DNA from 3 places in the Sphingomonas sp. NFX23 genome. Region 1 is predicted to be linked to each of the others. Evidence: riboswitches for the same ligand, from Rfam matches in the RefSeq annotation. Region 1 holds a riboswitch; each other region holds the start of a gene.
What was found. Region 1 has a riboswitch for cobalamin ahead of J4O76_RS12560 (HoxN/HupN/NixA family nickel/cobalt transporter). Riboswitches for the same ligand answer to the same signal wherever they lie in the genome.
Positions count from the first base shown of each region.

Region 1 (10,411 bases):
CCGCGTCGGAGCTTCCACCGGTCGAGCGCATTCGCGCATTCGCGGATCATGTTCGCGACCACGACATGGCGCAGCTGGCCTTGGCGATGCGGGCCTGGGCGAAAAGCGACGCGCGGGTGGCCGCGGCGATCCGCGAGCATGACGACACGGTGATGGCGTTCCTCGTCGAGCAACTCGTGGCGCATGGGTTCGAACCTGCCGAAGCGGGGATTCGCAGCTATGCGCTGTTGGCGATCGGCCTCAGTCAGGTCCATGCCGCCGAAGGGATTGAGCGCAGCGTCGTTCGCGAGGGATTGCTGACACTGCTGTGCGAGCGCTAGCGTAGTGGACTGACGCGACTCCGTAAAAAAGCGGAGCGCGAACAAGAGGATGCGGGCATGCAGACGTATGACTACGTAATTATCGGCGCGGGCTCGGCCGGCTGTGTGCTCGCCGCGCGATTGACCGAGGACCCTGATGTGAGCGTGCTGCTGCTCGAGGCGGGCGGTCGCAACGACGGCGTGCTGGTGCGAATGCCCGCCGGCGTCGGCGAACTCATCAAGAGCAAGAATGCGAGCAACTGGGGCTTCTCGACCGAGCCCGAGCCGCATCTCGACGATCGCCGGCTGTGGTGGCCGCGCGGCAAGGGGTTGGGCGGGAGCTCGTCGATCAACGGCATGATCTACACGCGGGGCCATCCGCAGGATTACGACGAGTGGCGGCAGATGGGCTTGCCCGGTTGGTCGTTCGACGACGTGCTGCCGTATTTCAAGCGGCTCGAAGGGCATCATCGCGGCGCGTGCGACCTGCACGGCGGCGGCGGGCCGCTGACGATCTCGGGCGGCGAGTCCGACAGCCCGTTCTACGACGCGCTGGTCGAAGCGGGGCGGCAGGCGGGCTATCCGGTGACTGAAGATTTCAACGGCGCTAGCCAGGAAGGGTTCGGGCGCTACGACCTGACGGTCGCGGACGGGAAGCGCTGGAGCACCGCGGCGGCGTATCTGCGGCCGGTACTGTCGCGGCGAAACCTGACCTGCGTCACGGGCGCGCGGACGACGCGGATCCGGATCGACAAGGGACGTGCGACCGGTGTCGATTACGTGCTCGACAAGGGTGCGCGCGCGGAGAGCGTGACGGCGACGCGCGAGGTTCTGCTGTGCGCGGGGGCGGTGCAGTCGCCGCATATCCTCCAGCTATCGGGGATCGGCGATCCAGATCGGCTGACCGCGGCGGGAGTGGGCGTGGTGCACGCGCTGCCCGGTGTCGGCGAGAATTTGCAGGACCATCTCGACGTCGTGATGAACTGGAAATCGCGCGGGCTGCGGACCGGGTACGCGATGACCAAGGGCGTGGGGATGATCGGGGTCGGGCTCAATTACCTGCTGCGCGGCAAGGGGGCGGGGCGGCAGCAGTTCCTCGAGGCAGGCGCGTTCGTGTCTTCGCGCGAGGGGCTGTCGCGGCCCGACGTGCAGATCCACGCGGTGCTCGCGATCATGCAGGATCACGGCAAGGTCAAGGCGACCGAGGACGGCTTCACGCTGCACCTTTGCCAGTTGCGGCCAGAGAGCCGCGGGCGGATCGGGTTGCGCTCGGCCGATCCGTTCGCGGATCCGGTGATTGCTGCGAACTATCTCGCGACCGCGGAGGATCGGCGAGTGATGCGCGCGTGCGTCGGGATCGGGCGCGACGTGGCACGCCAAGCGGCGCTCGACCCTTACCGTGCGGGGGAATTGTCGCCGGGCGAGGATGTCCAGACCGATGACGAGATCGATGCGTGGGTAAGGCGGACCGCGGAGACGATCTACCATCCGGTGGGGACGTGCAAGATGGGGACCGCAGACGACACGATGGCGGTGGTCGATGCGAGCTTGGCGGTGCGGGGGTTGCAAGGACTGCGGGTGGTCGACGCATCGGTGATGCCGACGCTGATCGGGTCCAACACCAACGCTCCGACGATCATGATCGCGGAGAAGGCGGCGGACATGATCAAGGGGCGGCAACTGGCAAGGGCGGCTTGAGGGCGGTCGGTATTTGCATCCTCCCCCGCCAGGGGGAGGTGGCACCGGAGGTGACGGAGGGGGAGGACACGGAACAGGCGTTTCCTTTCCTCCCCTCCGTCTGGCAAGAGCCAGCCACCTCCCCCTTGCGGGGGAGGATGCGTCTCCTCGTATCCCGCATCCAACCATCCTCACCAACTGCCGTACCCGATGTCTCGGGCCGGGTGGGAAAGGTGAAGACAGCTCTTTAAACCATCACCGCGGCGCCATCCGGATCGCGCCGTCCAGACGCACGTCTTCCCCATTGAAATACCCGCATTCGATCATCGTCAGCGCCAGCGCCGCAAACTCCTCCGGCCGGCCGAGCCTCTTCGGAAACGGCACAGAAGCCGCCAGCGCATCGCGCACCTGCTGCGGCGCGGCCGCCAGCAACGGCGTGTCGAAGATCCCCGGCAGGATCGTGTTCACCCGGATCCCCTCGCTCATCAGGTCGCGCGCGATCGGCAGGGTCATGCCGACCACGCCGGCCTTCGACGCCGAATACGCGGCTTGCCCCATCTGGCCGTCCTCCGCCGCAGCACTCGCGGTGTTGACGATCGCCCCACGCTCGCCGTCCTCGCCCGGCTCCAGCGTCAGCATCCCCGCCGCCGACTTCGCGAGACAACGGAACGTGCCGACGAGGTTGATCTGGATGATCCGATCGAACGCATCGAGCGGAAAATGCTTGATCGAGCCATCCTGCTTCGACCGCCCCGCCGTCTTCGCCGCGTTGCCGGTGCCTGCACAATTGACCAGGATCCGTTCCTGGCCATGCGCCGCGCGCGCCGCCGCGAACCCCGCATCGACACTGTCGTCAGACGTGACATCGACCTTGCAGAACACCCCGCCGATCTCGTCCGCGAGCGCTTCGCCCTTGTCCGCCTGGAGGTCGAAGATCGCCACCTTCACCCCCTTGGCGGCCAGTGCACGCGCCGTGGCGGCGCCCAGGCCCGACGCGCCTCCGGTCACGACGGCAGCAGTGTTTGCGAGGTCCATGCATCTCTCCTGTCAAAGCCCCGAGGTCCGCGCCCCGGTTGCAGAACATTAGTTATGCCGGTATTCGAGGCTTGCCAAGCCGGCATGTCGCTGAGGATCCGACGATGAGCCACGCCATGTTGCAGAACGCCAGCCCGCATTGGCTTCCGCGCCAGCCAAAGGGTGCGCTCGATCATATTCCGGGCAGCAATGGCCTGCCGTTTGTCGGCAACACCTTCAAATTGCTGGCCGATCCGATCGCGTTTAGCGAGGGTATGGCCGCACGATACGGCCCGATCTATCGCAATCGCGCACTCGGCGGCACCGGCGTGAACTTGCTCGGACCCGACGCGAACGAACTGGTGCTGTTCGATCGCGACAAGATCTTCTCGTCCGAACAGGGCTGGGGCCCGCTCCTCAACATGCTGTTCCCGCGCGGCCTGATGCTGATGGATTTCGACAAGCATCGCGCCGACCGGAAGGCGTTGTCGGTTGCGTTCAAGCCCGAGCCGATGCGGCATTATGCGACTGAGCTAGATGCCGGGATCGAGGCCGCGATCGGCGGCTGGGCCGGACAGACCTTGCGCTTCTACGACGTGGTGAAGAAGCTCACGCTCGATCTCGCCGCGACCAGCTTCCTCGGCGTGCCGCTCGGCGCGGAGGCGGACCGGATCAACCAGGCGTTCGTCGACGAGGTGCAGGCGAGCGTCTCGCCGATCCGCAAACCCTGGCCCGGTACGCAGATGCGCAAGGGCGTGAAGGCGCGCGCGTATCTGGTCGACTTTTTCGAGCGCGAGATTCCCGCGCGCCGGACCGGAAACGGCCAGGATTTCTTCTCGCAGTTCTGCCGCGCGACCGATGACGACGGCGCGCCGCTGACCGCGCTGGCGATCGCCGACCACATGAACTTCCTGATGATGGCGGCGCACGACACGATCACGTCCTCCGCGACCAGCCTGGTGATGCTGCTCGCGCGCAACCCGGATTGGCAGGAGCGGCTACGCGAAGAGGTCGTCGCGCTCGACCCGGATGTGCCGCTGACCGAGCAACTCGATCGCCTGATCCTCACCGAATACGCGTTCAAGGAATCGCTGCGGATGATGCCGCCGGTCCCGTCGATCCCGCGGCGTGCGCTCAAGGATTTCAGCTTCGGCGGGTTCGATATCCCGGCGGGCACGAGCGTCAACACTGCCATCACCTATACGCACCGGATGGCGGAGCACTGGCCCGATCCCGACAAGTTCGACCCGCTCCGCTTCACGCCCGAAGCGTCGAAGGGCCGCCACCGGTTCGCCTGGGTCCCGTTCGGCGGCGGCGCACACATGTGCATCGGCTTGCACTTCGCGACGATGCAGATGCGACTGCTGATCGCGCACCTGCTCACGCGCTACCGGATCGAGGCGGCAGCGGACAGCGGCGACGCGTGGCAGGTCTTCCCGATCCCGCGCCCGAAGGATGGTTTGCCGGTGACGTTCGTACCGCTTGCCACCCCGCAATAGTGTGTCATCCTCGCGCGGTTCATTCGAAGGAGCCGTTCGTTGCGCTTGACCCTTGCTCTCCTCCTGCTCGCGGCGACGCCGGCCTTTGCCCAGCAACAACCGGCCGCACCAATACCCGACGGCCCGACGCGCAGCTTCACCGGCAGCGACCTGTTCGGCCTGACGATCGCGGCCGACCCGCAGATCAGCCCGGACGGCAAGACGATCGTCTATGTCCGCCGCACCGGCGACGTGATGACCGACAAGATGCAGTCCTCGCTCTGGCTGATCGACGTCGCGAGCGGTCGCCAGACACCGTTCGCGACCGACGGCAGCAGCCCGCGCTGGTCGCCCGATGGTATGCGCATCGCCTATGCCGCGCGCGACGGCGAGGGATCGCAGCTGTTCGTCCGCTGGATCGGCGGCACGCAGAGTGCACGGGTCACGAGCTTCCCCGGCGACCCGCAGGCGCTCGCCTGGTCGCCGGACGGGACCAGGCTCGCCTACATCGCGACGGTAGCAGGCGAGGGGACCAAGCTCGGCACGCAGCCGCCCAAGCCCGAGGGCGCGAAATGGGCCGAGCCGCTGACGATCATCGACCGGGTCAACTACCGCAACGACGGGCCGGGCTATGTGAAGCCGGGCTACGACCATCTCTTCGTGGTCGGTGCCGACGGCGGAGCGGCTCGGCAGCTCACATACGGCAAGTTCGACGATGGCGGCCCGCTGTCATGGACGCCCGACGGCCGCAGAATCGTCTTCGCCGCGATCCGTGGCCCCGCCGCCAACCGCCAGGTGATGAACTCCGACGTGATCGCGGTCGATGCGATGAGCGGCACGATGCGGATGTTGACCACGCGCGACGGCCCCGATGCGCAGCCGCGCGTATCGCCAGACGGCAGCAAGATCGCGTGGCTCGGTTTCGACGACAAGCGCCGCAGCTACGAGAACACGCAGCTCTATGTCGGCGACCGCGACGCCGCCTCGCCGCGCTCGCTCACCGCCACGCTCGACCGGGCGATCGAGGACGCGGTGTGGTCCGCCGACGGTCGCAGCCTGTACGCGAGCTACGACGATCACGGCCAGCGCCGCGTCGCGCGCGTCGGGATCGATGGCCGCGTCACGCCGCTGATCGACAACGTCGCGGGCGGCGGGCTCGACCGGCCGTATACCGGCGGCGAGTTCTCGGTCTCGATGGGCGGCACGATCGCCTATACCGGCGGCGATGCGAGCACGCCTGCCGACGTCTGGGTGCTGGCGGGCGGGAAGCCGCGCCGCCTAACGACGCTCAACGCGGTGCTGACCGGATCGAAGGCGCTCGCACAGGTCCGGAAGATCGCGGTGACCGCGCCCGATGGTCGCCCGATCGACGCATGGCTCGCGACCCCGCCGAGCCGTGTCGCCGGTCAACGCGTACCGCTGATCCTCGAAATCCACGGCGGTCCGAACGCCGCGTACGGCCCCGGTTTCGCCACCGACATGCAGCTGTACGCCGCCGCCGGGTACGCCGTGCTCTGGACCAACCCGCGCGGCTCGACCTCCTATGGGGCCGAATTCGCCAACCTGATCGACAAGACCTACCCCGCCGCCGATTACGACGACCTGATCGCCTCGGTCGACGCGGCGATCAAGGACGGCACCGCCGACCCGGACAATCTGTTCGTGACCGGCGGATCGGGCGGCGGGCTGCTGACCGCGTGGATCGTCGGCAAGACTGACCGGTTCAAGGCCGCTGCGACGCAGAAGCCGGTAATCAACTGGATCAGCGAGGCGCTGACGATGGACAACACGCTGTTCACCTCGCGCTACTGGTTCACCAAGCTGCCGTGGGAAGATCCGATGAGCTATTGGAACCGCTCGCCGCTCAGCCTGGTCGGCAACGTCAAGACGCCGACGCTGGTCGTGGTCGGCGGCGACGATTACCGGACGCCGGTCAGCGAATCCGAGCAATATTACGCGGCGCTTCAGATCCGCGGCGTGCCGACCGCGCTCGTGAAGGTGCCGGGCGCGAGCCACGGTGGCCTCGCCGCTCGCCCGTCGCAATCCGCGGCGAAAGCGTCGGCGATCATCGCCTGGTTCGATCGATACCGGAAGCCCGCAGTCGCGACCGGAGCAGCACAGTGACGGCGCGGTACATGATGCTCGCCGGCGTCGCGCTGGTCTCGACCGCGGCGGTTGCGCAGGTCCAGCCGCCGCGCGTCGCGAAGAAGCCGTTCCAGGTGACGTCGCCCAACGGTGCGCGCGAGGACGATTACTTCTGGCTGCGCGACGACACGCGGAAGAATCCCGAGATGCTCGCCTATCTCGCCGCCGAGAACGCCTATGCCGACGCGCAACTCGCGTCGCTGAAGCCGCTCCAGGCCAAGCTGTACGAAGAGACCGTCTCGCACATCAAGCAGGACGACAGCTCGGTGCCGTATCCGAAGAACGGCTATTATTACGGCTCGCGGTTCCAGACCGGCGCGGATTACCCGATCCTCGAACGCCGCAAGGGCAGCCGTACCGCGCCCGCCGAAACGCTGTTCGACGAGCCGGCGATGGCGAAGGGCCACAGCTTCTTCGCGCTGAGCGACTGGGCAGTGAGCCCCGACAACCGCCGCGTCGCCTGGGCCGAAGACACCGTCGGCCGTCGCCAGTATGTCCTCAAGGTAAAGGACCTAGCGACCGGCGCGACGATCGCCGACACGCTCTCGAACATCGAGCCGAACGTGGTCTGGGCGGACGACAACAAGACCGTGCTGTACGTCGAGAAAGACCCGGTCACGCTACGCGGCTACCGCGTGAAGGCGCATGTCCTCGGCACGCCCGTCGCCAGCGACCGGTTGCTGTACGAGGAGAAGGACGACACCTATTCGATGGGCGTCGCGCGCACCGCCGACGACAAGTTCGTCTGCATCGGCGTGAGCAGCACGGTCAGCGACGAGCAGCGCTGCGCCCCCGCCGCCGCCCCGACCAGCTTCACGATCGTCGCACCGCGTGCGCGCGAGTTCCGCTACAGCGCGGATCACATTGGCAACCGCTGGATCATCCGCACCAACAAGGCAGCGAAGAACTACAAGCTGGTGACCGTCGCCGACGCCGATCTGGCCAAAGGCACGGCGGCGTGGCGCGACCTGACGCCAGCCAGCGACACCGTCTTCATCGAAGGCTTCAAACCGTTCGACGGCTTCGTCGCGATCGACCAGCGCGAAGGCGGCAATCGCATGATCCGCGTGCTGAACGACGCGGGCAAGTCGACGCCCGTGACCGCCGACGAGCCCGCCTATCGCATGTCGTTCGACGTCAACGAGGAGACCGCGACGCCGTGGGTCCGCTACACCTATGGTTCGCTCGTGACGCCGACCACGACCTACGAGGTCAACGCGAAAACCGGCGAGCGTCGCGTGCTGAAGGTCGCACCGGTGCCAGGCTACGACCCTGCGAAATACGTCACCGAACGCGTCTGGGCGCCGGCGCGTGACGGCACGCGGATCCCCGTGTCGCTGGTATACGCCAAGGGAACCAAGCGAGACGGCACCGCGCCGCTCTTCCAATACGCCTATGGCAGCTATGGGATATCCAGCGACCCGGCAGTCGACCCCGGTCGCATCGGCCTGCTCGATCGCGGCGTGATCTACGCGATCGCGCATATCCGCGGCGGGCAGGAGATGGGGCGCGGCTGGTATGACGACGGGCATCTGCTCAACAAGAAGAACAGCTTCACCGACTTCATCGACGTCACCCGCTATCTCGTCGCACAGAAATACGCCGCCAAGGACCGCGTCGCGGCGATGGGCGGCAGCGCGGGCGGGCTGCTGATGGGCGGTGTCGCGAACATGGCGCCAGCCGACTATAAGCTGATCATCGCGCAGGTGCCGTTCGTCGACGTGGTGACGACGATGCTCGACGCGTCGATCCCGCTGACGACGTTCGAGTATGACGAATGGGGCAACCCCGCGCAGAAGGCGTCGTACGACTATATGCTGAGCTATTCGCCGTACGACAACGTCAAGGCGAAGGCGTATCCGGCGCTCTATGTCGGCACCGGACTGTGGGACAGCCAGGTGCAATATTACGAGCCGACCAAATGGGTCGCTAAGCTCCGCGAACTGAAGACCGACAAGAACCCGCTGCTGTTCCGCGTCAACATGGAGGCAGGGCATGGCGGCAAGTCCGGGCGGTTCGAACGCTATCGGCAAAATTCGGAATGGCAGGCGTTCATGCTGCAACAGCTTGGTGTCGCGAAGTAGCGCGACCGTTGGCACGCGACCCGAAGCAGGGTACCGAACACGCGGGACGCGGCTTCCAGCCGTTTCCCGTGATCGCGTCGGTGCCCGGAAGGGCTTGATTGGGAATGCGGTGCGGACGGTTCGCCGTCCCATGCCGCGGCTGTCCCTGCAACTGTAAGCGGCGAGCGAGACGCACGAGCCCTTTTCGCGAGGGCAGCCACTGGGTGAAAACCTGGGAAGGCGTGCATCGAGCAGCGACCCGCGAGCCAGGAGACCTGCCGGCGTCTGGTCGCTCTTGTCCCGGTCCAGGGGGTGGCCGAGGCACGGTGAACGCCGCCTGCGTGACACTGGCTGAGCGACGACCATGTGGCGGGGGCCGCATCGGTGTCGTGCGTCGGCCGCTCATGGCGTCCGGTCGTCGCATGGCCCGGCCGTTTTCGGCAGGCCCCGGTCCTCGTCGGACGCTGCGGGGTTTGTGCATGACGACTTTGACGATGGAACGACCGACGCGGGTTTCGACCCGAAAGCGCATCGGTTGGATGTTCGCAGGCCTGGTCGCGGCCAACATCGCCGCGTGGTGCTGGGCGTTCTCGCTGTTCCACGCGCAACCGCTGATGCTGGGCACGGCGCTGCTCGCCTGGGGCCTCGGCCTGCGCCACGCGGTCGACGCAGACCACATTGCGGCGATCGACAATGTGACGCGCAAGCTGATGCAGGACGGCCAGCGCCCGATCGCGGTCGGCTTCTGGTTCGCGATCGGCCATTCGGGGATCGTGCTCATCGCGGCGGTCGCGATCGCACTGACCGCCAATGCGCTGTCGCAGTTCGAGGCATTCAAGCAGGTAGGCGGGGTGGTCGCGACCGTCATCTCCGCTGTGTTCCTGTTCACGATCGCCGCGATGAACCTGATCATCCTCCGCTCGGTCTGGCGCACCTTCGGCCATGTCCGCGGCGGCGGCACCTATGTCGAGGAGGACCTCGACCTCCTCCTCGGCAACCGCGGCCTGCTCGCACGTCTGTTCCGCCCGATGTTCCGGCTGGTCACGCGGAGCTGGCACATGGCGCCGCTCGGCTTCCTGTTCGGACTCGGTTTCGACACGGCGACGGAGGTCGCGATCCTTGGCCTCTCAGCGAGCCAGGCCGCCGACGGTCTCTCGATCGGTGTCGTCCTAGTCCTCCCCGTGCTGTTCGCGACCGGCATGGCGCTGGTCGACACCGCGGACGGCGTCGTTATGCTTGGTGCCTATGAATGGGCGTTCGTGAAGCCGATCCGTAAGCTCTACTACAACATAACCATCACCTTGATCTCCGCGATCGTCGCGATCGCAATCGGCGGGATCGAGACGCTCGCGCTGCTCGGATCGAAGCTCGGCTTCACCGGCGGCATATGGGACGTTGCAACGGCACTCGGCGAGAACTTCAATGGCCTCGGCTTTGCGATCATCGGCCTGTTCGTGCTCTGCTGGGTGCTGAGCTTCGCAATCTACCGCTGGAAACGCTTCGACGAGATCGAAGTCGTGCACGGATAAGCTAGCTCCTCTGTTCCCCAAGCTCGACGCGCTCTCGATCCTCCCCCGCCAGGGGGAGGTGGCGCGAAGCGACGGAGGGGGAGGACGACGATCACGTTTGTTCCGTGTCCTCCCCCTCCGTCTGGCAAGTGCCAGCCACCTCCCCCTCGCGGGGGAGCATCGAAAACTACCGATATGCGAATTGGCAGTCCCGCCAAACTGCTCTA
Region 1 is NZ_JAGEKH010000004.1:351,337-361,747, reverse strand. Features, by position in the region: gene J4O76_RS12590 (TetR/AcrR family transcriptional regulator) at 1-320, shown strand, start outside; gene J4O76_RS12585 (choline dehydrogenase) at 378-1,997, shown strand; gene J4O76_RS12580 (SDR family NAD(P)-dependent oxidoreductase) at 2,232-3,011, opposite strand; gene J4O76_RS12575 (cytochrome P450) at 3,116-4,489, shown strand; gene J4O76_RS12570 (prolyl oligopeptidase family serine peptidase) at 4,529-6,592, shown strand; gene J4O76_RS12565 (S9 family peptidase) at 6,589-8,697, shown strand; cobalamin riboswitch at 8,759-8,973, shown strand; gene J4O76_RS12560 (HoxN/HupN/NixA family nickel/cobalt transporter) at 9,156-10,205, shown strand.

Region 2 (10,411 bases), on a different contig from region 1:
CGGCGCGAAGAGCGCGGCTAGTGGAGCCCTCCGGCGGGCGTGTAGCTCAGTGGTAGAGCACTGTGTTGACATCGCAGGGGTCGCAAGTTCAATCCTTGCCACGCCCACCATTGAAAACCCCGCTAGTCCCATGGACTAGCGGGGTTTTTATTTGCCCGGAGCGCAAGCGGGGTCCCCGAAGGGACCCTCGCCTCAGGCGGGTATCTGGTCGATTTTCGCGGTGTTTTCGGCCTTGATGCCGTTCTCGCCGTGCCGCAGCTTCGACAGCGCCTGATAGACCTGTAGGCGCGCGCGCATCACCGAACCCAGCGGACGATGCGCCGCGAGTGCGTGCGCGGGGCGGAACGTCATCACATCGTCGAAATACCGGACGCGGGCGGCGCTATAGGCTTCCTGCCGGGGGATGCGGATCGTTCCGACCGTCAGGTAGCGGCTGTCCTCCTCGGGCCAGTCGACCGACGTATCCTCGATCGGCTGCGTCTCGGCGTTCGCCCATAGCTGTACGCGCAGTTCGAAGACCGCGTCGTGTTCGCCGAAATAGCGGACGGCGGCGTGGCGGAAACCGTCCTCATCCTGCTTGGGGTCGAGTTCCCAGTCCTTCAGCGCGGCCTGTTCGGGCGAGGCGGGGAAGGCACCGAGCTTGGCGACGTAATCGCCGTAACGGATCGGGCATTGGCTGAAATACGGTTCGGCGAGCGGATGGCTGAACGGGTGGCCGAAAAAGTCCGCCTTGGGGCTCTCGGTGCCGACTGCGTGCAGTGCCTTGTTCACGTTGCGCGCGAGGCTCGACACCGCGCTCTTGAAGCCCTCCGGCAAGGGTACGGCCGCACCGATCTTCTTGGCGTCGCTCAGGAAGCCCTGCGCGGTGCCGGACGGAAACGTCGTGCCTGTCGCGAACACGAAATCCTGCGTGTCGGCATCATGGCCCGACAGCTTTTCGCCGGGTACGTCGAAGATCTTGATCGCCATGCCGCGGTGCGTCGAGACGCGGTCGCCGAGCGTCTCGCCCGGCCCTTGCGCGAAGCGGATCGCGACGGGGTGCGTGCCGGGCGTCGCGAACACGCCCTGTGCAAGTTCGGGCGGCAGGCCGGGCGCGATCGTCAGTTCGCCGATCACGCACGCCGAACTCTTCGCGTGGCTCGCGCGGACCGCATGGCCCTCGCGCTTCTCGACGGTTTGCGTCTGCTGTGACATGCCCTGGATGATGCCGTCGATCGATTCCTGCTCGTTGGGCTGGATCGTCTCGATGTCGTCGCTGTAGCGGAGATAGGTCATGTCGGCCCTCACTTTGCGGGTACGAACGAGAACAGCTCGGTCTTGAGCGACGCGGGCGCACCGGGCTTGAACCAGTTGGTATCCTGGATGTGGCTGGCGGTGACGTAGATGCGGCCATCCGGACCTTCCGAGAAGGTATCGGGCCAGCGCAGGCGGGCGTCGGTCAGTACCGGCTCGACATGATCGCCGACCAGCCGGGTGATGCCGTTGTTGACCGGCGACGTCAGGTAGAGCGTGCCCGCCTTGCTCATCCACAGGCCGTCGGCGACGTGCGTCTGCGCGACCGTCTTCACGCCTGCCGCACGCGTTGCCTCGCTAACGCCGTCGCGCAGCAGCGCGGTGTCGATCGAGTAGAGCGTCTTGCCGGTGAGCGCCTGGTAATAGAGCGTCTTGCCGTCGTTGGAGATCGCGATGCCGTCCGCGGCGAAGGCGGGCTGGCGACCGTCGGGGCGGACGAGCGGCTTGCCGTCGGTCATCACCTTCACGGTCTTGTCGATCTGCGTCGAGCCATGGCCGTCGAGCGCGCGGAAACCCTTCCCGGTTTCGAGATCGATGACGATGATCGCGCCACGCGTCCCGGAATCGGTGATGTAGCCGGTCTTGCCGTCGGGCGAGAAGCGGATGTCATTGAGGTAGGTGCCCTGAAGCGCGACATCGAGCGGCACCTTGATGACCTTTGTCACGCGATTGGTGGCGAGGTCGACCTTCACCAGCTTGGGTGCGCCTTCGAGGATCTTCTCGTTACCGGGCGCGCCGGGATCGAGCACCCAGAGGTTGCCGTGGCCGTCGGGGACGATCGACTGCACGCAGACGAAATAATCGCCGACCGGCATTTCCGCCGACTTCGCGTTGCGCCAGCTATTCCACTTGGCGTCCGGATAGGCCTTGAGCGAACCGTCCTTCATGACTTCTGCGACCGAGATCGGCGCGTCGTCGGTCCAGCGCGGGAAGTTGACGAAGCGGCGGCCGTCGGCGGTGACGGCGACGCCGGTCGCCTGGTGATCGAACTGCGCGACCTGGGTGAGCGGGCGACCGCCGGTCTGCGATGCGGTCTGCGCGCTGGCGACGCCGATCGCGGCGGCGGCGACGACGGCGATCGCGGCAGCGCCGGCGAGGAAGGGCTTGGTCTTGGACATGATAAGGCTCCGGTCGGTGGTGTCGGACAGGTCGGCGGGGTTGCCGGTGAAAAGCTGGATGAGATGGCGCGCGACCGCGTCGGGGGCTTCGCGCTGGATGAAATGGCCGACGCCGTTGAGCGTCACGAAAGCGAACGGGCCGGTGAACTTGGCCGGTACCGCGGTGCTCGCCGACGGCGGATTCACGCCGTCGACCGCGCCCTGGAAATACATCGTCGGCAAGGAGAGCGTCCTGGTCGCCTTCACCTTGTACTCGAGCCACTGGCTGCGCGGATCGGGCTCGGCCTCGTTCCAGCGCGCGCGGTAGCTGTGCAGCGTGACGTCGGCCCAGTCGGGGTTCTCGAACGAGCGTGCGACGCGGGCGAAGGTCGCTTCGTCGAACCAGCCGGGGGGCGACCAGTTGACCCAGTGGATGTGCGCGAAGCCCTTGCGGTCGTCGCGAGCGGCCTGCGCACCGCGCGCGGTGGCCATGAACCAGTGATACCATTGGCGCTGTGCCTGCTCGAACGGCGGGGTCGGCATGCCGCCGAGCCGGGGCGGGGTGGCGAGCATCGCCATCCGCTCGACACGGCCTGGCCAGCCAACCGCGAGCGCCTCCGCGGTGTTCGAGCCCCAGTCGTGCCCGGCGACCATGAACGTCTCGATCCCTAGCCCGTCCATCAGCGCGATCATGTCCATCGCCAGGATCGCGCTGTTGCCGGTGCGCGGTGCATCACGCACGAACCGGGTTTCGCCGAAGCCGCGCAAGGTTGGCACGATGGTCCGCAACCCGGCTGCGTTGAGCGCGGGGACGACCTCGTCCCAGGTCGATGCGTCGTCGGGCCAGCCGTGGATCAGCAGGACCGGCTGGCCGTCGCGCGGCCCGGTATCGGCGTAGGCGAGTTCGAGATCGTCGGTGGTCTGGATCGGCATGATGGTCCTCGTCGGATCGGGGCGTCGGACTCGTTGTGGAAGCTCATGGTGGAGCGGGCCGACGCGAAAGGGTCCTGGTATCGAAACAGTCTCGGGAGGCTGCTGTTCCGGCGGCTAAGCCAATGATCCGCAAAGATGATCGGGCGGCGCGACGTGGTGGGCCGAATTGCGATCCGCGCGTTGTGGATCGCAGAACTTCAGGAGCACGACGATGGATTTAAGTAGGGCGGATTCACGACGGATGGCCGGTGCGGTCGCAGGTGGCGTGGTGGCCGGGCTGGGCATTACCGCGCTGCTGATGGCGGGCGAGCGCAAGAGCGGCGAACCGTCCGAGATCGTCACGCTCGAACGCAAGACCGCTGAGAAGCTGGGCATCGACACGCCTGCCGCGGATGCCCTGCCGTCGTCGCGCGAGCAAGCGGTCACGCAGGGCGGTCACCTGTTGCTGTCTGCGGCGGCGGGTGCGGTCTACGCCGCGACCGTCGACGAGGAAGCGTCGGTCATCGGCTCGGGCCTGATGTTCGGTGCGGCATTCTATGCGGCGATGCACTGGATTACGGGGCCGTTGCTTGGCGTGAAGCCGCCGGAGTGGCAGGCCGGTGCGAAGACGATCGGCATGCACAGCGTGAACCATGCGGCGTTCGGGCTGGTCACGGCGCTGGGCGCGAAGCTCGCGACCCGGCGCTGAACGGAAGTCTCTTTAGGGCGTGACGGTGTGCCCGTGCGGCACACCATCATGCGCTATCGTCAGCCTGCCGCGTCGACCTGCGGCAGGTAGGCGGCATACCCGTTGGCTTCCATCTCGGCGCGCGGGACGAACCGCAGCGACGCCGAGTTGATGCAGTAGCGCAGGCCGCCCTTGTCCTGCGGGCCATCCTCGAACACGTGGCCGAGATGGCTGTCGGCGCCTGCCGAACGGATCTCGGTGCGGACCATGCCGTGGCTGCGATCGTGGAGTTCGGCGACGTGCTCGGGCGTGATCGGCTTGGTGAAGCTCGGCCAGCCGCAATGCGAATCGAACTTGTCCGCGGACGCGAACAGCGGCTCGCCCGAGACGATGTCGACGTAGAGACCGGGCTCGCGCGTGTTGAGATACTCGCCGGTGCCGGGCCGCTCGGTGCCGCTCTGCTGCGTGACGTGGAACTGCTCGGGTGTGAGCTTGGCGATCGCCTCGTCGGTCTTCTTGTAGTCGGTCATGGTGATCCTCTCGCGCTCAGGAGAGCGCCGGTTGGCCGTTCGAGGCGGACAGGCCGCCGTCGACCGGCAGGTTGACCCCGGTTATATAGTGCGCGTCGGCGCTAGCCAAAAACGCGATGGCGCCGACGATGTCTTCGGGCTGTGCGCCGCGTGCCATCGGGATGCGTTCCTCGAACTTCGCGATAAGGTCGGGCTGGTCCTTCATGCCCGCGGTCAGCGCGGTGTAGGTCAGCGACGGGTTGACCGCGTTGACACGGACGCCGTGCTTCGCCTCGTCCATCGCGAGCGCGCGGGTGAAGTTGGTCACCGCGCCCTTGGCGGCGCAGTAGAAGCTGTGGTTCCAGTCGCCGCCGAGGCCCGATACGGACGAAACGTTGACGATGCAGCCCTTGTTTGCGCGCAACGTGGCGATCGCGGCGCGGCTCATGTGGACGACGCCGTAGAGGTCGGTTTCGATGACCTTGGTGAATTCGGAGAGGTCGCCCTCGTCGAGCTTGCCGAGATGGTCCACGCCGGCGTCGTTGACGAGCACGTCGATTCGGCCGAACTTGTCGATCGCATGCGCCACCAGCGCCTCGCAGGCGGCCATGTCAGAGACGTCGGTTTCGAGCGTTTCGACGGTCGTGCCGTCGAGGCTGGCGGCGACCTTCGCGAGGCCGTCCGCGTCCTTGTCGCCGAGTACGAGCGTCGCGCCCTCCGCGGCGAAACGACGCGCGGCGCCTTCGCCGATGCCGGAGGCGGCGCCGGTGATCACTACGATCTTACCATCGAATCTCATCGATCTGTGTCCTGAAGCTTTGGGAGATAACGCGATGAACGACCGACGCGCGTACCGGTTTCCTTGCTGAATCAAGGAGATCGCCGGTCAGTCCCAACGGCGGACCCTGGCCGGTCTCGCGTGCGTTGATGCGCTCGAACCTGCTTTTACCGGAGATCATCATGCTCGCATCCTTCCTGATGGGCCTCGTCGGTGGCCAGCGCGCGATGACGCCGCTCGCCGCGGTCGCCATCGCTGCCGCTCGTGACGAATTGCCCGCCGACAATGGTGCGCCGAAGCTGCTGTCGCATCCCGTCGTCGCGGCGGGTGCGCTGGCGCTCGCGATCGGCGAGATGGCGGGGGACAAGCAGAAGACCGCGCCCGACCGGATCGTCGCGATCGGCCTGGCCGCGCGGTTCGTCACGTCGGCTATCGCGGGCGCGTCGCTCGTCCCGCGGCGGCAGCGGTGGATCGGTGCAGCGGTCGGCGGACTGACGGCGGTGGCCGCGTCCTATCCGGGCTGGCGTGCGCGGATGGCGGCGATGTCGCAGTACGGCCAGACGCCGACGGGTTTCGTCGAGGATGCGGTGGTTCTTGGCGGCGCGGCGGCGATTGCGCGCAACGCGGCGAAGCTTGGCGCGGCCTGACGCCGGACGTGTATTCCGGGCGGGCCGAAAAGCTGCCATGCGGCGGCGATGATCCGTATCTCGCTCTCTACGCTTGCCTTCGTATTGATTTCGTCCGGGGGTGCGGTCGCGCAGACGACTGTCGCGCCTAGCGACCAGCAGGCTGACATCGTCGTCACCGGGCGCGGGCTGGCCGATGCGCCCGGCGATCGTGCGTACGACGTCGTCACTATCGATCGTGCGCGGATCCAGGCGAATGCGAGCAATCGGCTGGAGAGCGTGCTGGCCGACGTCGCGGGGCTCCAGCAGTTTCGTCGGTCGGACTCGCGCAGCGCCAACCCGACCAGCCAGGGGATTTCGCTGCGCGGGATCGGCGGCAATGCCTCCAGTCGCGCGCTGCTGATCTTCGACGGCGTGCCGCAGGCGGATCCGTTCGGCGGCTGGGTCGCGTTTCCGGCGTATGCGACGGGGCGGCTCGGGCGCATTCGCGTGACGCGCGGCGGCGGGAGCGGGTATCAGGGGCCGGGGGCGTTGGCGGGGACGGTCGAGCTCGAGAGCGCGACGCCGGACCAGGCGGCGCCTTTCCAGGGCAGTGTCGCGTATGGCAGCCGGGATTCGGTCGATGCACAGGGCTCTGCGGCACTGGTGCACGGGTCTGGGTTTGCGACCTTGTCCGGAGCCTATGCGCGCGGGGACGGCTTCACGCCGACCGTCGAGGAAAGCCGGGGAATCGTCGATCGCGCCGCGCCGTACGAGCAGGCGTCGGGCGCGCTGCGGACCGTCGTCGGGATCGGCTCGAAGACCGAATTGCAGATGAATGCGAGCGCGTTCACCGATCGGCGCGACCGGGGGAGCGACTTTACCGACAACAAGAGCGAAGGCGCGGACGCGAGCGTCCGGCTCATCGGGCGCGGGCGCTGGGGGTATTCGGCGCTGGCGTATCTGCAAACGCGCGCGTTCGCGAGCAGCTTCAACAGCATCAACGCCGCGCGGACGACCGCGATCCAGTCGCTGAACCAGTATAATACGCCCGCCACCGGGCTTGGCGGACGGATCGAGATCGCTCCGCCGCTGGGCGAGAGCATCACGCTGCGTCTGGGCGCGGATGTTCGCGATGTCAGCGGCAAGACGCAGGAGCTGTATACGTTCGTCAACACCGTGCCGACGCGGCGGCGCGAGGCCGGCGGGAGCACGACGACAACCGGCGTGTTTGCCGATGGGAGCTTGGTTGCTGGCGACTTCACGTTCAGTCTTGGCGGCCGGGTTGACTGGTGGTCGATCGACGGCGGCTATCTGTCCGAACGGCCGCTGGCCGGCGGCGCGGCGTTGACCAATCTTCGATATGCGGACCGCGATGGCAGCGAGACGACCGGCCGGGCGGGCGTAGCGTATCAGCCGGTGGAGGCGATCACGCTGCGCGCGGCCGGGTATCGCGGGTGGCGGCTGCCGACGCTCAACGAGCTGTATCGGCCGTTTCGCGTCGGCAACGATGCGACCGCGGCGAATGCGCTGTTGTCGCCGGAGCGGCTGACCGGGGTCGAGGGCGGGGTGACGCTGACGCCTGCGCCGGGCGTGAGCATCGCCGCGACGTATTTCTACAACCGGCTGAAGGATGCGGTGGCGAACGTCACGACGACCACGCCGACGCAGGTGTTGCCGGGGGTGACGACCTACCGCGTTCGCCAGAACCTCGACGCGATCCGCGCGCATGGGTTCGAGTTGAATGCGGCGTATCGGCCGGGTCCGTTTGGTGTTCAGGCGTCGTGGTCGCACACGAACTCAAAGGTCGAGGGATCGGGGATCACGGCTGCGCTGGACGGCGTGCGACCGGCGCAGACCCCTCGCGACCAGGTTTCTGGGACGGTCGACTGGCGACGCGACGCGGCGACGCTGTCACTGACGGTGCGGCATATCGGCCAGCAGTTCGACGACGACCAGAATACGCGCGTGCTTGGGGCTGCGACGACGCTCGATGCGTATGCAGCGTTGCCGATCCTGCGGTCGCTGGTTGCCGAGTTTCGGGCCGAGAATTTCCTCAACGAGCGGGTCGAGGCAGGGGTCAGCGGCGCGAACATCGTCGAGCGCGCCACCCCGCGGACGATCTGGGTCGGGCTGCGCTACGGCGGGCGGTGATATTCTTTCTGCTAAGGAAAACGAAGACATCATGTTTCCCCGCGAAGGCGGGGACCCAGACTGGACTCCCGCCTTCGCGGGAGAACAACGGAGGGAAAGCGACGTCCCGACTAACACGCCACCACCCCGGCGGAGGCCGGGGCCCAGTTGGCAAGGTCGCAGTAACGACGGACCGCGCTTAGTTAGTGACATTCCCCAACTGGGCCCCGGCCTCCGCCGGGGTGGTGCGGTGGACGGTGAGGGAGCTTACGATCCTCCCCCGCAAGGGGGAGGTGGCACCGAAGGTGACGGAGGGGGAGGCATGCGATCACCCCCGTTTCCGTGTCCGCCCCCTCCGTCTGGCAAGCGCCAGCCACCTCCCCCTGGCGGGGGAGGATCAGCAGGCCCCGCGTTGACCCGTGCCTGGCGCACGACTAATGCCGCGTACGTGAAGGGTTCCCCGCAACGGGATCAAAAGGGAAGTCGGTGCGCGGGCCGGGTCGTCACGATCCAAATCCGCAAGACCGGCGCTGTACCCGCAACTGTGACCGGATAGCGGCCACCCCGATATGCCACTGGGTCTCGGCCTGGGAAGGTGGGGTGGGCGCGGCGACCCGGAAGCCAGGAGACCTGCCTGTCACGGTCGATCCACTGCGCGGGCGGGTGTCCGGCGCGGACGAGTGCTCCGGTCCAGCCGGGTTTCCTCGAGCGAGAGACGTCTGGCCGCCCGGCGAATGGTCGCTGGCGGTTCTGGTTAGGACGCAGCCGAATGACGAAATTCTTCCTTCTCCTGAGTGCCGCGGCGATCGCATCGCCCGCCTATTCTCAGACCATATCCAACCCAGACGCCCCCGAAATCGTCGTCACCGCGACCCGCGCTGCGCAACCGCTGAGCGAGATCGGCCAGGCCGTGACCGTGATCGACCGCGCCGAGATCGAGCGCCGCCAGACCACCATCGTCTCCGACCTGCTCGCGACCACGCCTGGCGTCACCGTCACGCGTAACGGCACGGTCGGCGCGCTGACCAGCGTCCGCATCCGCGGTGCCGAGGCGGATCAGACGCTCGTCGTGATCGACGGCGTGCGCGTCAACGATCCCTCGTCGACCGGCGGCGGCTTCAACTTCGGCAACCTCCTGTCGAGTTCGGTCGAGCGGATCGAAATATTGCGCGGTCCTAACTCGGTGCCATGGGGCAGCCAGGCGATCGGCGGCGTCGTCAACATCATCACCGCCGCACCGACCGAAGGCGTCCAGGCGCGCGCCAACGCCGAATATGGCTATGCCGACAGCGTGTTCGCGAGCGCGGGCGTGTCGGGCAAGTCGGGTCAGGTGTCCGGATCGCTGACCGGCGGATATCTGCGCACCGACGGCATCTCGTCGGCGGCCAGCGGCACCGAGCGCGACGGCTATCGCCAATATGGCGCAACCGGGCGGGTCGGCGTCGAGTTCGCGCCGGGCATCGGCCTCGACCTGCGCGGCTATTTCGCCGACAGTCGCGTCGCGATCGACGGCTTCCCGGCCCCTGATTACGTGCTCGTCGACACCGCCGAATATTCGAAGACGCGCGAAGCCTATGGTTACGCGGGGCTACATGCGAACTTCGCCGACGGTCGGTTCAACAACCGCGTGGCCTTCACGATCGCCGACATCAACCGCGACAATTACGACCCGAGCTTCGGCAGCGATCCGTCGTTCATCGGTCGCGGCCGCAGCGAACGCTACGAGTATCAGGGCGACTTCCGCCCCCTCGACCAAGTGCGCGTCGTCGCAGGCGTCGAGCGCGAGAACAGCCGCTTCAACGACGGCTTCACCTTCGCGGATACCGGCATCACCAGCGTCTACGGCCAGCTGATCGTCAAGCCGCTCGACGTCCTCACGATCACCGGCGGCGTCCGTAACGACGACCACGACGATTTCGGCAGCCACACGACGTTCGGCGCGAACGCCGCGCTGGCGTTGCGGACCGGAACCACCGTCCGCGCGAGCTATGGCGAAGGCTTCAAGGCGCCGACCTTGTACCAGCTCTTCTCCGACTACGGGAATCGCGGCCTCGATCCGGAGACCGCGCGCAACTTCGACGTCGGTGTCGAACAGGCGTTCCTCGACAACCGCGCGCGCGTCGCGGTGACCTATTTCAACCGGCGTACGCGCAACCAGATCGACTTCCGCGACTGCAGTCCGGCGGAGCAGACGACCGCCGGTTCGATCTGCGTCGACCGCCCGTTCGGCGTCTACGACAATATCGCCCGCGCCGAGGCGGACGGCGTCGAGTTCACCTTGGCGCTGCGCCCGGTCGACGCGCTGACGCTGACCGCGAACTACAGCTATATCGACACCGAGAACCGCTCGATCGGCAGCGATTTCGGCAACGATCTCGCGCGCCGTCCCAAGCAGA
Region 2 is NZ_JAGEKH010000003.1:600,769-611,179, reverse strand. Features, by position in the region: tRNA gene J4O76_RS10415 (tRNA-Val) at 36-110, shown strand; gene J4O76_RS10410 (catalase family protein) at 193-1,275, opposite strand; gene J4O76_RS10405 (L-dopachrome tautomerase-related protein) at 1,284-3,323, opposite strand; gene J4O76_RS10400 (hypothetical protein) at 3,535-4,011, shown strand; gene msrB (peptide-methionine (R)-S-oxide reductase MsrB) at 4,071-4,520, opposite strand; gene J4O76_RS10390 (SDR family NAD(P)-dependent oxidoreductase) at 4,537-5,298, opposite strand; gene J4O76_RS10385 (hypothetical protein) at 5,282-5,461, opposite strand; gene J4O76_RS10380 (DUF4126 domain-containing protein) at 5,460-5,924, shown strand; gene J4O76_RS10375 (TonB-dependent receptor) at 5,973-8,036, shown strand; cobalamin riboswitch at 8,452-8,667, shown strand; gene J4O76_RS10370 (TonB-dependent receptor plug domain-containing protein) at 8,785-10,411, shown strand, end outside.
Region 2: it holds a riboswitch for cobalamin, as region 1 does, so the genes downstream of both, J4O76_RS10370 (TonB-dependent receptor plug domain-containing protein) here and J4O76_RS12560 (HoxN/HupN/NixA family nickel/cobalt transporter) in region 1, are expected to answer to the same signal.

Region 3 (10,411 bases), 130 kb from region 1:
GCGTGCGCTGGACGTGACGATCCTTGCGGAAGCGGGTGAGGACGGTGTCCTCGTTCTTCAGCGTGACATCGACCGAATAGACGAGCTGGATGTCCATCTTGTCGCGGGCATCGTGCGCGCGTCTGGCGATGGTGTAGCGGATCAGGTCGCGCGGGGTAACGCGCAGGCGGTCGCGGATCGCGGCGGGGAGCGCTTCGTCGGCGTGGTTGAGCGGCAGCTTGAGGTCGGTGATGCGGAGCATGTCGGTCGCTCTAGCGCCGCGCGGCGCGATCCGCCATCGGGAGGACGAGAGGACTTGATCATGCGGACCGACGACGAACAGAATGCCAAGAGCGCCAAGCGCAAGGAGGTCCAGGACCGGATCGTCGCGAGCAAGACGATCGAGAAGGGGCTGATCATCGTCCACACCGGCAAGGGCAAGGGCAAGTCGACCGCCGCGTTCGGCATGGCGGTGCGGATGATCGGGCATGGGCGGAAGGTCGGCATGGTGCAGTTCGTCAAGGGCGCGATGGCGACCGGCGAGAAGACGATCTTCGATGCGTTCCCCGCGCTGTGCGAGTTCAAGCCGATGGGGGAGGGCTTCACTTGGGACACGCAGGACCGCGCCCGCGACATCGCGGTGGCGCGTGAGGCGTGGGACGAGGTGAAGCGGATGATCGCCGATCCGTCCTATGCAATGGTGGTGGCGGACGAACTGAACATCGTGTTGCGCTACGAGTATCTGCCGGTCGACGAGGTGCTGGCGGTGCTGGCGGCGAAGCCGGAGATGACGCATGTCGTGGTGACCGGGCGGAACGCGCCTGATGCGTTGATCGAGGTGGCGGACCTCGTGACCGAGATGACGCAGGTGAAGCATCCGTTTCGGTCGGGCGTGAAGGCGCAGGCGGGCGTGGAGTTCTAGGCGGCTTCCTACTCTACGGTCCGTTACGAGGACCGTCCGTCATCCTGACGAAAGTCAGGCCCCAGAGCCACGAAGGCTGCCGCCCGTTACCCTGGATCCTGACTTTCGTCAGGATGACGGGAGGGCGTGGGGACGGCTGGCGGACTTCTGACCGACGTAGCCGTGTCTTGCGCCGGGTCTTCCTCCCGCCTATCGCTTCGCCCGCGACAGGTTCCCCCGATGCTCACGCCGAGGGGGATGAAAATGGGAACGGGAAACACCCGGCTGCCCCTGCAACTGTACGCGGCGAGCCATTGTGCCTCATGCCATTGGGATGTTCCCGAGAAGGCGGCGCGGACGGCGTTGACCCGCGAGCCAGGAGACCTGCCCGTCGCGGTCGTCTTTCGTCCGGCCAGGGTGCGCCGAACGGACGGGTAACACCCCGAGCGACGACATCGCTTCGCGTCGCGCGAAGGCAGGAGGCGTCCGCTTCTCGCCCTTTGCGCGGTGCGGGACCGACTGTCCGAAGGGGTTCCTATGCCAAGTACACATCATTCCAAGATCGTCCGGGAACGGACATGCTGAAGCCGGTCGAGGACGGCGTCGCGGTGGTCGCGTGCAACACGTGCCGCCATTCCGCCGACGCGCGCGACGACGAGCAGGGCCAGCGTGGCGGCGCGCGGCTGGTCAGTGCGCTGAAGGCAGTGCAGGCGAGCGATCCCGCCTATGCCGACGTAGCCGTGCAGGAAATGCCGTGCCTGTTCGCGTGCCAGGATTTCTGCACCATCCATCTGCGCGCACCCGCCAAGGTCGGCTATGTGCTAGGCCGTTTCGAGCCGACCGAAGACGCTGCCCGTGCGATCCTGGATTACGCACGGCTCTACGGCGAGAGTGCGTTCGGACAGGTGCCGTTCAAACAATGGCCGCAGGGCGTGAAGGGCCATTTCATCACCCGCACGCCGCCTGCCGGGTTCGTCGTGGAATGACTTTTTTTCCGACAGCCGGGGCATTTCTATCATCCTTGAGCGCGTTGCCGCAGCCGGACGAAGCCGCTCGATCGGCGGCAGTGGCGCGGCAGGGGCAACTGACCAAGCCGCCGGGCTCGCTCGGGCGGTTGGAAGAGATTGCCGTCTTCATGGCCGGTTGGCAGGGCCATGAACGCCCGCGGCTCGATCGCGGCCGGGTGGTGATCTTCGCGGGTAATCACGGCATCGTCGATCGCGGCGTCAGTGCGTTTCCGGCCTCCGTCACGGCGCAGATGGTGGCCAATTTCGAACATGGCGGCGCGGCAATCAACGCGCTGTCGCGCGCGGCGGGGCTCGATCTCAGAGTCGTCCCGCTCGATCTCGACCGGCCGACCATCGATTTCACCGTCGCCCCGTCGATGTCGGAGGAGGAATGCCTCGCGGCGATCAACGCGGGCGCCGCCGTCGTTGCGGACGCACCCGATCTGATCGTGCTCGGCGAGATGGGGATCGGCAACTCGACCTCCGCCGCCGCGCTGTGCCTCGCCAGCTTCGATGGATCGGCACGCGACTGGGTCGGGCCCGGTACCGGAGTCGACGACGACGGCATGGCCCGCAAGATCGCGACCGTGGAGGCCGGGCTGGCGCTGCACCGGGACGCACTGAGCACGCCGTTCGAGACGCTACGCCGGCTTGGCGGTCGTGAACTTGCGGCGATCGCAGGCGCGGTCATAGCTGCGCGTCTCGCAGGCGTACCCGTCATGCTCGATGGCTTCATATGCTGTGCCGCGGTCTCGCCGATCGCCGCTGCGTGCCCGGATATTCTCGCGCATTGTCTTGCCGGCCACGTGTCGGCCGAGCCGGGTCATGCGCGATTGTTGCGGGCATTGGACCTCGATCCCCTGTTGTCGCTGGGCATGCGGTTAGGCGAGGGGAGCGGCGCGGCGGTGGCGACGTTGCTCGTCCGCGCGGCGCTGGCGACGCATGACGAGATGGCGACGTTTGCCGAGGCAGGGGTCTCCGTCGCGTGACCGGTTCGCACATGCTGTACCTGATGCGGCATGGCGCGCCCGTCCGCAAAGGCCTGTTGCTGGGGCGAACGGACGATCCGGTGACGGAGGCCGGCGTTGCGGCGTGCGTCCGGCGAGCCGCAGGGCTGAAGGTTGCCGCGATCGTGTCGTCAGACCTGAAGCGTACTCGCGATTGCGCGACGGCGATCGGCAGCGTGCGGGGCATCGTCGGCGAGGTCGATCGACGGTGGCGCGAACTCGACTTCGGAGCGTGGGACGGAATGCGTCCAGCCGATATCGATCCGGCGGCCTTCGCTCGGTTCCACGACGATCCGGACGCTGCTCCGCCGCCGGACGGTGAGCGATGGTCGTCGTTGCTGGACCGGGTCGGCAATGCCTTGGCGGTACTTCCGTCGGTGCCGACGTTGGTCGTCACGCACGGTGGCGCTATCCGGGCGGCGCTCGCGGACCTGTGTGGGTTCGATCGTCGCCGGACATGGGCGTTCGACCTGCCTTATGCCGCGCTTGTGTCGTTGCGGATCTGGCCGGAGCCGGATCGGACGGTGCAGATCGTCGGGCTGGCGACGTGAAGCGGCTGGTCGTCGCGTTCGGTTTCCTGACGCGCCTGCCGATGCCGCGCGTCGAGGCCGGGGCTCCCGACTTTGCCGCGGCGATCCGATACTATCCGCTCGTCGGACTGGCGATCGGCGTGCTCGTCGCCTCGGCGGGACGGGCAGGTGCATCGATCGACCCCTGGACCGGGGCGTGCGCCGCGTTGCTGACGTGGATCGCCGTCACGGGCGCATTGCACCTCGACGGGCTGGCCGATCTCGCCGACGGGCTGGGCGCGGCGCATGGCGATCGGACGCGGTTGCTCGCGGTGATGGCCGATCCGCATATCGGCAGCTTCGGCGTCGTCGCGATCGTCGCTCAGATGACCGCCAAGCTCGTGCTGCTGCACGCGGTCGGGCTGACGGCGTGGTGGCTCATCATCTTGGTGCCGTTTGCGTCGAGGATGGGGCCGCTGGCCTGGGCAGTGCTGTTGCCGCCGATGCGGGTAGGCGGATTGGGCGCTGCGGTCGCCGGCGCAGTCCGATCGCGCGACCTTGTCGGCTGGGGGCTCCTGCTGGCGCTGGCTGCCGTCGCGGTTCCCGCGCTGTTGGCGGTTCCGCTCCTGATACTGGCCGTCGCTGCGTGGTTGCGGCGTACATTAGGGGGCGTGACCGGAGACGCGCACGGGGCGGGGATCGAGCTTGTCGAGACGGGCGTCCTGCTCGCTTTCGCCATCGTCGGTGCGTCAGCCGGCGCGCTGGGCTAGGGCGAGCATCGCATCGAGATCGAGGTGACGTTCGAGCGTCGCGGCGATCGCGTCGAGCGCCGCATCGATCGAGGCAGCATGGTCCGGTCCGACCGCGTCGACGCCGAGCCGCGCCAGCCACGCCGCGCGTTGCTCGGCAAGCCCGAACAGGCCGTGGACGTAGCTGCCGTGGACCAACCCGTCCGCGCTCGTCGCACCCTCCGCGCTGCCGTCGATGCGGTGGCCGACGGGACGGCACAGATCGGTGCCAGTCGTCACGCCCATGTGCATCTCATAGCCTTCGAACCGTGCACCGTTTGCGGTCCCTTCGATCCGCTCGAGCGTTTTGGTCGGCGTCAGGATGGTGTCGATATCGAGCAACCCGAGCCCGGCTATCGAGGTTGCCGCGCCTTCGATACCGTGCGGATCGGCGATGCTCCGACCGAGCATCTGGTACCCCCCGCACAGCCCGAGTACCGGCCTGCCCCGTCGGTGATGCGCGAGGATATCGATGTCCCAGCCTTGTGCACGAAGGAAGGCGAGGTCGGGGATCGTCGCCTTCGATCCGGCAAGGACGATCATGTCCGCCGCAGGGATCGGCGTGCCTGGTGGGACCATCACGAGCGCGACGCCGGGTTCTAGGCGCAGCGGATCGAGGTCGTCGAAATTGGCGATCCGCGGCGTGATCGGGCAGGCGATCGTTACGCGACGGTCGACCGACGCGGAGCGGCGTTCGAGGATCACGGCGTCTTCACTGGGCAGGCGCGCGGCGTCAGTTAGCCAGGGTACCACGCCGTAGCCGCGCCATCCGCTGCGTGCCTCGATCGCCCGATAGCCGTCGTCGAACAGTGCGGGGTCGCCGCGGAACTTGTTGACGAGGAAGCCGTGGATCATCGCCGCGTCGGCAGGGTCGATCACCGCGCGCGTGCCGACGATCGAGGCAATCACCCCGCCGCGATCGATATCGCCGACCAGGATCACGGGGACGTTGGCGGCGCGGGCGAAGCCCATGTTGGCGATGTCGCTTACGCGCAGGTTGACCTCAGCTGGGCTCCCCGCACCCTCGACGACGACGAGATCGCAGCTGGCCGACAGCCGCTCGAAACTGTCGAGCACGTCGACGAGCAGCCCTTCGCGCCCTTCCCGCCACCGCGCGGCGGCGAGCGTTCCGCGGACCTGCCCGCGGACGATCAGTTGCGACGTGCGATCGCCCTGTGGCTTGAGCAGTACCGGGTTCATGTCGACGCTTGGTTCGACCCGACACGCGATCGCCTGCGTGGCCTGCGCGCGGCCGATCTCCCCGCCGTCGGCAGTAACCGCGGCGTTGTTCGACATGTTCTGCGGCTTGAACGGGCGGACCGACAGGCCACGGTTCGCAAACGCGCGGCACAGTCCGGCGACGAGCACCGACTTGCCGACGTCGGAGCCGGTCCCCTGGAGCATCAGAGCCGCCATGCGAGTACTCCGGCGATGACGAGGAGAAGGATGCAGGCCCGGCGATAGATGCCGAGCGCCGCGCGGAGGTCAGTGGCGGATACGTGGGTGCTTCCGTCGCCGATATACGGCTTGGCAGTGACGATGCCGTCATAGGCGATCGGTCCGGCGAGACGAAGGCCGAGCGCGCCGGCCATCGCCGCCTCGGGCCACCCTGCGTTGGGTGAGGCATGGTTGCCGGCATCGCGTGCCATCGTCCGCCAACCGCCCCAGCCGGCAACGCAAAGCAAAACGCCGCTGAGCCGGGCGGGGATGAGGTTGGCGAGGTCGTCGGTCCTGGCCGCCGCCCAGCCGAATGCACGCCACCGGTCCTCGCGGTGCCCGATCAGGCTGTCTGCGGTGTTGATGGCCTTGTACGCCCAGAGGCCGGGCAGGCCGGCGACCAGCAGCCAGAACAGCGGCGCAACGACGCCGTCGCAGACGCTTTCCGCGAGGCTCTCGATCGCGGCGCGCGCGACGCCGGCTTCGTCGAGTGTCGCGACGTCCCGACCGACGATCATAGCGACGCGGGCGCGGGCAGCTTCAAGGTCGCCGGTATCGACGGCGCGCGCGACCGGCACCACATGGTCGTACAGACTCCGGATCGCGAGGCCCGGCGCCGCCATCGCGCCGATCGCGATCCAGGCCATGGGACCAAGAACGAGCCGCGCGAGGGAAGTCGCAGCGAGCGCAACGCCGACCGCCACTGCGATGAGTGCAACGATCGTGACGACACCGGCGGCACGGCGGATCGTGTCCGATAGCGTAGGGCGGTTCCAGCGCGTCTCCGCCCATCCGATCATTCGCGCGAAGCCGCCAACCGGATGACCGATCCGCGCATAGAGCGGCGCCGGCCAGCCGATCGCTGCGTCCATCATGATCGCCAGCACGGCGACTGGCTCAACCACCGCCAAGCGCCTCGTCGAGCCGCGCGAAGGCTTCGTCATCGCCAGGGACGCCCATACGCAGCCAGCGTGTCGAGTGGTCGAACGATCGAGTCAGGATGCCGACCTGTGCAAGCCGTTCGAACAGCGCTGGTGCCGCGTCGTCCTCGATCAGCCGGAACAATGCGCAATCGCCGCGGGCTTGGAGGCCATGACGTGCCAACATCGTGTCGAGCCTCTCTGCGCGTTCGACGATCGAGACCCGCGCGGCAGCGATCCATTCGGCGTCTCGGTAGGCCGCGATGCCATAGGCCACGGCGTGCGCCGATATCGGCCAGCTGCCGAGCCGCCGTCGTATCTCGGCGACGTGCTCCAGCGGCCCGATCATGAACCCGAGCCGCACGCCGGGCAGGCCGAAGAATTTGCCGAACGACCGAAACACGATCGCGCGATCGTCGGGGCCGAGCAGGGGAATGAGGCTAGATCCGGGCGCGACGTCGGCAAACGCTTCGTCCACGATCAGGAAGGCACCGCTGCGGGCGATCGTCAGCAAGCGTTGCGGCGTGTCGCACTGGCCGTCGGGATTGTTGGGGTTGGCCAGCAACAGCGTGCCGTCCGCGAGCGTCCCGATCGCATCCCGCGCTATCGGAACGGCGCCGTCGATCGCTTCGGCATGCGTGGCGTAACTCGGCACGACGAACCGGACGGGGCTAGGCAGGTCCAGTGCAGCCAGCATCCGAAGACCGAGTTCACTGCCGGGCAACGCGACGACCCGGTCCGCGGTCGTACCGAACACCGCCGCCGCCGCCGCTTCCAGATCGGCGATCGCTGCGGGCGAGGGGAGGCTGTGCAGATCGACCGTCGGAACGCGATCGGTAGGCCACGCGCAGGGGTTGATGCCGGTCGACAGGTCGAGCCAGGGTCTCGGCGCATCCGGATAGTGGACGGCGGCGAGATCGATCCGTCCACCGTGGATGCGCAGGGGGTTCATATTGTCTTTCACTCACGCCCGCGGGCTTTCGCTTGATCTTCCGGGCGTCATCGTCATTCCGGGCCCATCGAGCAAGCGTGAAGGAAACGGTAGGATGCAATCGGTCGGGACGCCGTTCGGAAAAAGCCTGTTCGTGCTGGGCGGCGCGCGCTCGGGGAAAAGCCGCCACGCGCAAACCTTGGCCGAAGCCGCGGCGACGGACCACGCGACGCGGCTCGTCTATATCGCGACCGCGCAGGCATTCGACGGCGAGATGGAGGATCGGATCGCGCGCCATCGTGCCGATCGCGACGATCGGTGGCGGACCGTCGAGGCTCCGCTGGCGCTTGGCGAGGCGCTGAAGAGCGAAGACGGCCCGGACGTCGTGATGCTGGTCGATTGCCTGACCCTGTGGGTGTCGAACCTGCTGCTAGCCGACGAGGCTGTCGCCGCGCGCGTAGACGATCTGGTCGAGACGATCGCGCGATTGAAGGGCCGCGTCATCCTCGTGTCGAACGAGGTCGGGTTGGGTATCGTCCCGGACAATGTGTTGGCCCGGCGTTTCCGGGATGCGGCAGGGTTGCTGCATCAGCGGATCGCCGCGGAGGTCGACTCCGTCGAGATGGTCATGGCCGGGTTGGTCCAGCGCTGGAAGACGCCGAACGCGGATTACAGATCTCAGAATGACTAGCGATCGCATTTTTTACGATGGGCAAGTATTCATGACGCCAGGAAGCGATCATTTGTGCGATATAAAAAACTGATCTGGTTTTTAGTATATTGAATTTCGGCAATATGATCGGCAGATCGTGAAACCGATATTTTTAATTTTATTTGTGCGACCCCAAAATTAATTGGAGCAAATCGGTCCGCTCAAACATTAATTAAAACATTTTCGTTCGAGCTATGTTAAAAGAGATTATCGCCAGCCGATTTTTGGGCCCTGACGACCGAGAGATGCATGTGCTCCCGCCCCGACTTCTGCGGGATTACACTCATGGCTACGACGCCCAGCCCCTTGGCGCTGATGGTTCGGAAGTTGGAAACGCACGCTGTGCTGGACGACGGCGACCGCAAGGCGCTGCTCGCGCTGCCATATACGTTGCGCACGTTCGAGCCGTCCTCCTATCTCGTGCGCGAAGGCGACGCGCCGGACCAGTGCGCGGTCCTGCTGTCGGGGTTCGCATATCGCCAGAAACTGACCGGCGCCGGCATGCGACAGATCGTGTCGCTTCACATTCCGGGCGAGCCGCTCGACTTCCAGCACCTGTTCCTCGACGTCGCGGATCACAACGTCCAGACGCTTACGCGCGCGGAGATCGCGACGATCCCGCGGTCGGCGCTGCGCGAACTGGCGCGGAACCGTGCGGCGATCAGTAACGCGATCTTCGTCAACACGCTGGTCGAGGGATCGATCTTCCGCGAATGGATTCTGAACATCGGTCGCCGCGATGCGCGGTCGCGGCTGGCCCATTTCCTGTGCGAATTCGCGATCCGGCTCGACATGCAGGGGCTGACCGGCGCCGATGGCTATGAGTTGCCGATGAGCCAGGAGCAGCTTGGTGATGCCCTCGGGCTGACGGCGGTACATGTGAACCGCACGATCAAGTCCCTCGAGGCGGATGGTCTGATCGGGCGCAATCGTCGCCGGATCAGTTTTCCGCAATGGGATGCACTACGTGAACTCGCGGACTTTTCGAGCCGCTACCTGCATCTCGCGCAACAGACCAGCTAGTCGCTTCTATCGTTGATGCGCGTGATCGACCGAATCGATGATCCGCCCGCCAGCCATGAAGACGGCGATCGGGCAGGCGGCGAACAATAGCCAGCCGCCATATCCGGGATATTGCTGGAGATAATGCATCCCGCGTTCAACCGCGCCGACGCCGAGGCCGTAGATGACGAGGAAGGCCTCGAACTTGGTCTTGATGATGAAGAGGCGAGCAAAGCGAGTCCACATGGCGAGTGTAGCAGCAAGGTGCGTGCCAGTGGCTGATATGCGCGGTTCTGACGCCAAAAAGTACGGTTACCTGTAAATTAACCCGACGATCTACGTTGGGTTGCGGCGGTCATATGCGGGCGACGTGCGTGACCCGGTCGGCTTCGACGACGCCCAACGAGCGCGCGCAATCCTCGGCCAGCACGACGCCGTCCTCGGTCTCGCGGACCTTGCCGAACGCGGCGCGGAAGTCGGCAAGGTTGCCCGTCGCGACCAGGGCGTCCTTACCGTCGTCGCCAACGATCCCGACTACATCGCTCTCGCGAGCGTCGGCGATCGAGCGGACCTGATCGGTGCGGGCGGTCATCGTCGGGCCGCCATCGAAGATGTCGACGTAGTTCTCGAACGCAAAGCCTTCGTTCTCCAGCATCCGCATCGCAGCGCGGCCCGAGGGATGCGGCAGGCCGATCGCGGCGCGCGCGGTCTCGGTTAGCATTGCGGTGTAGATCGGGTGCTTGGGCATCAGGTCGGCGATGAACTGGTGACCGTTGATGGCATTGAACTGGTCCGCGTCCTGGAAATTCATCCCGAAGAAGCGGCCTGCGAGGCCGTCCCAGAACGGCGAGCCGCCCGCTTCGTCGATGACGCCGCGCAGTTCGGCGAGGATCCGGTCGGCAAAACGCGCGCGGTGCATCTTGATGAACAGGTAGCGGCTGCGCGCGAGCAACAAGCCTAGGCCGCCGGCGCGCTCGCCGGGATGCAGGAACAGCCCGCCGACCTCGCTCGCGCCTTCGAGATCGGTGGCAAGCGTCAGCATGTCGGCGCGGAAGGTGCGGTTCAGCTCGCGGCTGTGCTGCGTGAGCTGGCCGATCCTGTAGCTGTAGAACGGGTAGCTCTGGCCCACCTGCGTGAAGATCTGGCAGGTGCCGCGGACTTCTTTCGTCTCGATGTTCTCGAGGATCAGCACGAACAGCTCGTCCTGCACCGGGCCGT
Region 3 is NZ_JAGEKH010000004.1:217,625-228,035, forward strand. Features, by position in the region: gene J4O76_RS11940 (NAD(P)/FAD-dependent oxidoreductase) at 1-241, opposite strand, end outside; gene cobO (cob(I)yrinic acid a,c-diamide adenosyltransferase) at 302-901, shown strand; cobalamin riboswitch at 1,093-1,286, shown strand; gene J4O76_RS11950 (DUF1636 domain-containing protein) at 1,459-1,866, shown strand; gene cobT (nicotinate-nucleotide--dimethylbenzimidazole phosphoribosyltransferase) at 1,863-2,876, shown strand; gene J4O76_RS11960 (histidine phosphatase family protein) at 2,888-3,445, shown strand; gene cobS (adenosylcobinamide-GDP ribazoletransferase) at 3,442-4,173, shown strand; gene J4O76_RS11970 (cobyric acid synthase) at 4,153-5,607, opposite strand; gene cbiB (adenosylcobinamide-phosphate synthase CbiB) at 5,595-6,533, opposite strand; gene J4O76_RS11980 (aminotransferase class I/II-fold pyridoxal phosphate-dependent enzyme) at 6,526-7,500, opposite strand; gene cobU (bifunctional adenosylcobinamide kinase/adenosylcobinamide-phosphate guanylyltransferase) at 7,595-8,170, shown strand; gene J4O76_RS11990 (Crp/Fnr family transcriptional regulator) at 8,477-9,214, shown strand; gene J4O76_RS11995 (hypothetical protein) at 9,221-9,439, opposite strand; gene J4O76_RS12000 (arginine N-succinyltransferase) at 9,549-10,411, opposite strand, start outside.
Region 3: it holds a riboswitch for cobalamin, as region 1 does, so the genes downstream of both, J4O76_RS11950 (DUF1636 domain-containing protein) here and J4O76_RS12560 (HoxN/HupN/NixA family nickel/cobalt transporter) in region 1, are expected to answer to the same signal.